One region of the Streptomyces sp. NPDC002276 genome, then DNA from elsewhere that is predicted to be linked to it. Evidence: predicted binding sites of a transcription regulator. Region 1 holds the regulator's gene; the other holds the start of a gene.

The links. Region 1 encodes HspR, which represses chaperone genes until heat shock. Its sites were predicted from a motif close to TTGAGNNNNNNNNNCTCAA; they were not measured.
Region 2: dnaK (molecular chaperone DnaK) is a predicted target of HspR. The motif match lies at 1,675-1,693, and genes of this name have one in related genera.

What each region holds. Positions count from the first base shown of each region.
Region 1 covers NZ_JBSFCQ010000010.1:333,149-337,355, forward strand. The annotation lists gene ACWIHT_RS26365 (PA14 domain-containing protein) at 1-1,708, shown strand, start outside; gene ACWIHT_RS26370 (heat shock protein transcriptional repressor HspR) at 1,771-2,226, opposite strand; gene dnaJ (molecular chaperone DnaJ) at 2,232-3,419, opposite strand; gene grpE (nucleotide exchange factor GrpE) at 3,462-4,115, opposite strand; gene dnaK (molecular chaperone DnaK) at 4,112-4,207, opposite strand, start outside.
Region 2 covers NZ_JBSFCQ010000004.1:252,808-257,014, forward strand. The annotation lists gene ACWIHT_RS13170 (vWA domain-containing protein) at 1-1,144, shown strand, start outside; gene ACWIHT_RS13175 (OsmC family peroxiredoxin) at 1,198-1,623, shown strand; gene dnaK (molecular chaperone DnaK) at 1,739-3,616, shown strand; gene narJ (nitrate reductase molybdenum cofactor assembly chaperone) at 3,613-4,110, opposite strand.

The DNA of each region.
Region 1 (4,207 bases):
GTACTACTACGAACTCCGCGCCTACGACAAGGCGGGCAACCAGTCGGCGGGCGGCGCCGACACGGCCGCCACCACCGTGGACCGGACCCCGCCCGCCGCCCCATTCGTCGAATGGGACTCCTGCCCGGACCTCGCGCCCTACGCGGCCCCGCAGCTCGTCACCACGGCCGCGAACCAGGCCGACATCGCCTGGTACGAGATGCAGCGCCTCGACACCGCGACCGCCAAGTGGATCACCGTCCACACCGGAACCAAGGGCGCGATCTGCGACACCACCTACCCCTCCGACGGAAGCGCCGTCACCTACCGGGGCCGGGCCCGGGACGCCGCCGGGAACTGGTCCGCGTACTCCGCGCCCACCAAATTCACCACCTCGGACCTGACCCCACCGGCACCGGTCACCGACGTCCGGGTCGAGTACCGCTCGGGCGTCCCGCACCTGGTCTGGTCCCCGGTCGCGGGAGCCGCCGCCTACCAGGTCCTCCAGCTCGACCCGGCGACCGGTGGCTGGCTCGACGCGCTGCCCGCCGAGGGCACCACGAAGGAGACCGACCTCGCACCGCGCCAACTGGCCGCGGTCGCCGACACCTACCGCTACGCGGTGCGCTCGGTGGACGCCAAGGGCAACGCCGCCGCCCCGGCGGAGATCCCGCTGACGATGACGGACCGGACGGAGGCGATCCCCGCGTTCGCGACCACCGCCGGCCGGTTCGACGAGGGCGTGATGATCGAGTGGAGCAGCGCCGACCCCTGGACCTTCGGCGAGGGCGAACCGCTGCTCACCTACCGGATCACCCGTACCGACCGGGCGACCGGCGAGAGCACCCAGGTGACCGGCTGCAAGCCCAACGACTCGCGGGACCTGCCGCTGACGGATCCGAAGACGTACTGGACCTGGAACACCGGCGACGCCCCCGACTACGCCGGCGACCGGCAGATCAACGGCGTCTGCTGGGACGTCTCCGGTGCCTCCGGGACGACGTACGACTACACGGTCGTGACGATCGACCCGTACGGCCATGAGTCACAGCCCGGTCCGGTCGCCACCGAGACCACGCCGGACACCGAGCGCCCGGCCCCGGTCGAGAACCTGGCCGCCGAGCAGATCCCGCTCGGGGTACGCCTGACCTGGACACCGCCGGCCGACGACGACGTCACGGCCTACAAGGTGTGGCAGGGCGTCACGGACCCGGAGACCGGCGAGACGGAGTGGAAGGAGAACTGCTGGACGGGCACCTCCCTGACCGACACCGAGATCCTCTGCCCGACGGTCCCCGACGGCGCCGCGCACACCTACAAGGTGGCCGCCACGGACGGCTCCCCCTTGATTCCCTGGTACGCCGGCCCCGAGGCCTTCCACCCCGCCGAACTCTCCGTCACCCTGCCCGACACCCGGCCGCCCGGCTGGACCGGGACCGAGGTCCAGGAGGACCAGTACCCGGAGCTGTACGTCGGCTGCTCCGCAAGCTCCGGCCTCGGTGACTGCGGCCGCTTCGCGAGCTACCGCGTGGAACGCTGGGACCCGGCGTCGGCCGCCTACCTCACCCTCGCCGGGGGCACCATGTACGACGCCGTGTTCTTCATGGACAAGACGGTCCACGAGGACACGCTCGGCCTGTACTACTACCGCGTCGTCCGCCTGGACGCCACCGGCGCGGAGGTCATGACGACGTCGACGGCGTACGGCGTCTGGGACTACTGGCTCTGACATGCCGAAGGGGCCCGGAGATTCGCTCTCCGGGCCCCTTCACCGTTGTCGGCGCGTCAGCGTCAGTCCGAGGACTGACGCTTCGGCCGCCACACCACCAGCGCGCTGGTCTGCTGGACCTCCTGGTACGGGACCAGGTCCCGGCGGTAGGAGGCGTGCACGGCGGCCTCGCGCTGCTGGATCGCCGCCGCCGCTCCGTCGACCGCCGCCTGGAGTTCGGCGACACGCTGCTGGAGCGCCACGACCTGGTTCTCCAGCTCGATGATGCGCTTGATGCCGGCCAGGTTGATGCCCTCGGTCTGCGACAACTGCTGGACGGTGCGCAGCAGTTCGATGTCACGGGCCGAGTAGCGCCGGCCACGCCCGGCCGTACGGTCCGGGGAGACCAGGCCGAGACGGTCGTACTGGCGCAGCGTCTGCGGGTGCAGGCCGGAGAGCTGGGCCGCCACCGAGATGACGTAGACCGGGGTCTCCTCGGTCAGCTCGTACGGGTTGCGTCGACGGCCGATCCCATCCATGGCTCTCATGCTCCCTTCGCGGCCTGGAACAGCTCCGCCCGCGGGTCTTCGTCCGCGGTCGCCTCTCTGTACGCCTCAAGCGCGTCACGAGCATTCCCCGTGACGTCCTTGGGGACACTCACCTCGACGGTCACAAGGAGGTCTCCCCGGGTGCCGTCCTTGCGGAAGGCGCCCTTGCCGCGGGCCCGCATGGTCCGGCCGTTGGGGGTGCCCGGCGGCAGCTTCAGCGTCACCGGGGGTCCGCCCAGGGTGGGCACCCTGACCTCGCCGCCCAGCGCCGCCTCGGCGAACGTCACCGGGACCGTCACCGTGAGGTTGTCCTCCTTGCGGCCGAACACGGGGTGCGTGTCGACATGCACCATGACGTACAAATCGCCCGCGGGACCGCCCCGTTCACCCGGAGCGCCCTTGCCGCGCAGCCGGATGCGCTGGCCGTCCGTGACCCCCGCGGGGATACGGACCTGCATGGTCCGCGACGACTTGGCGCGCCCGCTGCCCTTGCACTCGGCGCACGGGTGCTCGGCGATCAGGCCCCGGCCCTTGCAGTCCGGGCACGGGTCCGTCAGCGAGAAGCCGCCGCCGGAGCCGCGCGCGACCTGGCCGGTGCCGACGCAGGTCGGGCACACGCGCGGTGTGCCGTTCTTGTCACCGGTGCCCGAACAGGCCTTGCAGGGCTGCTGCGAGGACATCCGCAGCGGGACCGTGGCCCCTTCGATGGCCTCCGTGAAGCTGAGCGTGACCTCGGACTCGATGTCCTGGCCGCGCCTGGGCTGGGTACGGGTCGTGCCCGCGCCGCCCCGGTTGAACAGACCGCCGAACACGTCCCCGATCCCGCCGCCGAAGCCGCCGGGGGCACCGGTGCCGCCGCCCTGGGCGCCGCCTCCGAAGAGGTCGCCCAGGTCGAAGTTGAAGTTGCCGCCGCCCGCGCCGCCCGGCCCCGGGCGGTAGCCGCCGTTGCCGAAGAGCGAGCGGGCGTCGTCGTACTCCTTGCGTTTCTTGGGGTCACCGAGGATGTCGTGGGCCTCGGAGATCTCCTTGAAACGCTCCTCGGCCTTGGCGTTGCCCTTGTTGGCGTCCGGGTGGAACTCGCGGGCGAGCTTCCGGTACGCCTTCTTGATCTCGGCCTCGGTGGCGTCCTTGGGGACGCCGAGGACCTTGTAGTAGTCCTTCTCGATGAAGTCCTTGGTGCTCATCCTCGACGTCCCTCCTTCGGTCCGCTCGATGCGTCGGCTGCGTCAGCCCTCTTCAGGGCCGTTGTCCTTCTCGTCGCCGGCCTCGGACTCGTCCTTGGCCGCCTGCGCGCCGGGCTGCGGCTCGGCCACGGCCACCCGCGCGGGGCGGATGGTGCGCTCGCCGATGCGATACCCGGGCTGAAGGATCGCCACGCAGGTCGTCTCGGTGACGTCCGGCGCGTACGAGTGCATGAGGGCCTCGTGGATCGTCGGGTCGAAGGGCTCGCCCTCCTTGCCGAACTGCTGAAGTCCCATCTTCGCCGCGGCGGTCTCCAGCGACTCCGCCACCGACTTGAAACCGCCGACGAGTTCGCCGTGTTCCCGCGCTCGGTTGATGTTGTCGAGCGTGGGCATCAGCTCGGTCAGGAGGTTCGCCACGGCGATCTCCTTGACCGCGATCCGGTCGCGCTCGACGCGGCGGCGGTAGTTCTGGAACTCGGCCTGGAGCCGCTGGAGGTCCGCGGTGCGCTCGTCGAGCGCCTTGCGCACCTGGTCCAGCTGGGCCGTCAGACCGGCGATCTGAGCACTTGCGTCCCCTGCCGGGGCCTCCCCCTCCCCACTACCGGAGGGGGAGGCGGCCTGCGGCTCGGCGTCGTCGGGGGTGGCGCCGGAGGGGACGTCGGGCTTCTCGTCGAAGCCCGGGGTCTCCTCCGTCACGCGGCACCGTCCTTGCGCTCGTCGTCCACGATCTCGGCGTCCACCACGTCGTCGTCCGCCCGGGGAGCCTCCGCGCCCGGGGCGTCGCCGCC
Region 2 (4,207 bases), on a different contig from region 1:
GGCGTTGAGCTGGTTCGTCTCCAACTACCCGCTGCTCGGCGGCATCGCGGCCGGTATCACCCTCGTCGCCGACGCCGAAATCGCCCGAGCCCACGGCATCTCCGTCGCCGCCGTCGACACCGAGGCCGCCGAGATCTACATCAACCCGCTGCGCCAATTCGGCGACGAGGAATGGCGGTTCGTCCTCGCCCACGAGATGCTGCACGCCGCCCTGCGCCACGGCGACCGCTGCGGCACCCGCGACTCGTTCCTCTTCAACATCGCCGCCGACTACGTCATCAACGGCTGGCTGCGCGAGATGGACATCGGCACGATGCCCGAAGGCCTGCTGTACGACCCGGAGTTGAAGGACCTCTCCGCCGAGGAGGTCTACGACCAGATCACCGCCGACCTGCGCCGCACCCGCCGCCTGGCCACCCTGCGCGGCAAGGGCGCCGGTGACATCCTCGGCGGCCCGCTCGGCAGTCCGCGCGACTACGTCGACCTCGACGAGTTCTACCGGCGCGGCCTCGCCCGCGGCCTGGACCTGCACCAGCAGCACGAACGCGGCTTCCTGCCCGGCGGGTTGGTCGAGGAGATCCGCGCGCTCAGCCACCCGCCCCTGCCCTGGGACGCCCAACTCGCCCGCTGGTTCGACGAGTTCGTACCCCGCCCGGAGCCCGTACGGTCGTACGCCCGTCCCTCGCGCCGCCAGTCCTCCACTCCCGACATCCCGCGCGCGGGTCACTATTTCCCGCCGGAGGAGGTCGCCCGCTGCACTTTCGGCGTCGTCCTCGACACCTCCGGCTCCATGGAACGCACCCTCCTCGGCAAGGCGCTGGGCGCGATCGCCTCGTACGCCGAGGCCCGTGACGTACCGGCCGCCCGGGTCGTGTTCTGCGACGCGGCCCCGCACGACGCGGGCTATGTGCCGGTCACCGACATCGCGGGCCGGGTGCGCGTGCACGGCCGCGGCGGCACCGTACTCCAGCCCGGAATCGACCTGTTGCACCGTGCCGACGACTTCCCGCCGGGGGCTCCCGTGCTCGTCATCACCGACGGCTGGTGCGACGTACTGCGGGTGCGGCGCGAGCACGCCTATCTGATTCCACAAGGCGCTCGCCTGCCGTTCACCCCGCGTGGACCGGTCTTCCGGGTGAGCTGAACCGGAATGTGATCGGATGGCCTCGAAGGACATCCGCGTCGAAAGGAATCACCGTGGCTACCACGCGCACCGCACACACCGTCTGGGAAGGCGAACTCATCAAGGGCAGCGGCGAGGTCACCTTCGACTCGTCAGGCATCGGTGTGCAGCCGGTGACGTGGGCGTCGCGCGCCGAGCAGGCCAACGGCAAGACCAGCCCCGAGGAACTGATCGCGGCCGCCCACTCCAGCTGCTTCTCCATGGCGCTGTCGCACGGCCTCACCGGCGCGGGCACCCCGCCCACCCGCCTGGAGACCAAGGCCGACGTCACCTTCCAGCCCGGGGAGGGCATCACCGGCATCCACCTCACCGTCCGCGGCGAGGTCCCCGGCCTGGACGCGGCCGGCTTCGCGGCCGCCGCCGAGGACGCCAAGAAGAACTGCCCGGTCAGCCAGGCGCTCGCGGGTACGACGATCACGCTGACGGTCGAATCCGCCTGACCCCGGCCCCCGCTCCCACCTCGATGCCGCACCCGGAAAACGGGTGCGGCATTGACTTTCCGCCACTCAAGTTTTGTGCTGGAGATCGGGCAGCGCCTGGCGGAAGGGGACGGCTATGGGACGAGCGGTCGGGATCGATCTGGGGACCACGAACTCGGTGGTAGCGGTGCTGGAGGGCGGGGAGGCGACGGTCGTCGCCAACGCCGAGGGAGCGAGGACCACACCCTCGGTCGTGGCCTTCGCCAAGAACGGCGAGGTATTGGTCGGCGAGGTCGCCAAACGGCAGGCCGTGACCAACATCGAGCGCACCGCGCGCTCCGTGAAACGCCACATGGGCAACACCGACTGGCGCTTCCCGGACACGGGCGCCATCGACGGAACGCGGTACCGCGCCCAGGAGTTGTCCGCGCGCGTGCTGCAGAAACTGAAGCGGGACACGGAGGCCTACCTCGGCGAGGACGTCACCGACGCGGTGATCACCGTCCCCGCCTACTTCGACGACTCCCAGCGCCAGGCCACCAAGGAAGCCGGCGAGATCGCGGGCCTCAAGGTCCTGCGGATCATCAACGAACCGACCGCCGCCGCCCTCGCCTACGGCCTCGACCGCGGCGAGGAACAGACCGTCCTCGTCTTCGACCTCGGCGGCGGCACCTTCGACGTCTCCCTCCTGGAGATCGGCGACGGCGTCATCGAGGTCAAGGCCACCAACGGCGACACCCACCTCGGCGGCGACGACTGGGACCAGCGGGTCATGGAGTACCTGGTCAAGAAGTTCCAGGGCCAGTACGGCATCGACCTCGGCAAGGACAAGATGGCGCTGCAACGCCTGCGCGAGGGCGCCGAGAAGGCGAAGATCGAACTCTCCTCGGCCACCGAGACCACGATCAACCTGCCCTACATCACCGCCTCCGCCGACGGCCCGATGCACCTCGACGAGAAACTGACCCGCGCCCAGTTCCAGGAACTCACCGCCGATCTCCTCGACCGCTGCAAGACGCCCTTCCACCAGGCGGTCAAGGACGCCGGCGTCAAGCTCTCCGCCGTCGACCACGTCATCCTCGTCGGCGGCTCGACCCGGATGCCCGCCGTCACCGACCTCGTCAAGGAACTCACCGGCAAGGACCCGCACAAGGGCGTCAACCCCGACGAGGTCGTGGCCGTCGGCGCCGCCCTCCAGGCCGGTGTCATCCGCGGCGACGTCAAGGACGTCCTGCTCCTCGACGTCACCCCGCTGTCCCTGGGCATCGAGACCAAGGGCGGCATCATGACCAAGCTCATCGAACGCAACACGACCATCCCCACCCGGCGTTCGGAGATCTTCACCACCGCCACCGACAACCAGCCCTCGGTCGGCATCCAGGTCTACCAAGGTGAGCGCGAAATCGCCGCGTACAACAAGAAGTTGGGCGTCTTCGACCTCACCGGCCTGCCGCCCGCCCCGCGCGGCGTCCCGCAGATCGAGGTCGCCTTCGACATCGACGCCAACGGAATCATGCACGTCTCGGCCAAGGACCTCGCGACCGGCCGGGAACAGAAGATGACCGTCACCGGCGGCTCGGCGCTGGCCAAGGACGACATCGACCGCATGATGCGCGAGGCCGAACAGTACGCCGACGAGGACCGCAGGCGCCGCGAGGCCGCCGAGACCCGCAACCAGGCCGAACAACTCGTCTACCAGACCGAGAAGTTCGTCCGCGAGAACGAGGAACGCATCCCGGCCGACACCAGGTCCGAGGTCGCGGCGGCCGCCACGGAGGTGAAAGCTCTCCTCGAACACGAGGCGGACACCGCGGAGTTGCGCGCGGCCGTGGAGAAACTCGCCACCGTCAGCCAGCGCATGGGCCAGGCGATGTACGCCCAGGCGGCCGCCCAGCAGTCACCCACGGAACAGGCGGAGACGCCCACGGAACACACCTCGCCCCAGGAGGAGGAAGGCGTCGTCGACGCGGAGATCGTCGACGACGAACGCGAGGCGAAGGGCGGCGCGGCCTAGCTCACGGGCCGCCCGCCGGGCGTGGTCGGCAGGGTGGCGCGGACCGCGTGCAGGACGGAGGCGTACGGCGTGCCGAAGTCGGCCAGCCGGGCGCGGAGTCGGTCCAGCGCGGCGCGGTACTCGGTGAGCAGGTCGAGGTTGCCGGTGCGGGACGTGAACTCCAGGACCGCGGGCAGGAAGTCGGGCAGCTCCCCAGCGGTGAACTCCAGCCCGTGCGCGCGGTAGAGCTCTTGGAAGCGGACCAGGGACATACCGCGCCCGAGGGTGTCGCCGTCGTGCCACCGGCTCAGGTACAGGCTGTGCCCGTTCTCGAAGTCGAAGACCCGCACGTAGTGCGCCGCGAGTTCCCGGGGCGGGGTGAGAGCCGCGTGGTCGACGAACTCCCTCAGTTGCGGAGCGGCCTCACGCAGCAGGGGGAGCCGGGCGCGGAAGTCGTCGTCGGGGTAGGTCAGGCACAGCGCGGCCGCCTGGTACAGCACGGCGTCCGAGGGCATCAGACCTCCCTCGCGCGGACCTGTGCGGCGGCGACGAGTTCGATGGCCTCGCCCCACGCGGCTACGGGATCCTGTATACGATATTCCGCGTCTGTCC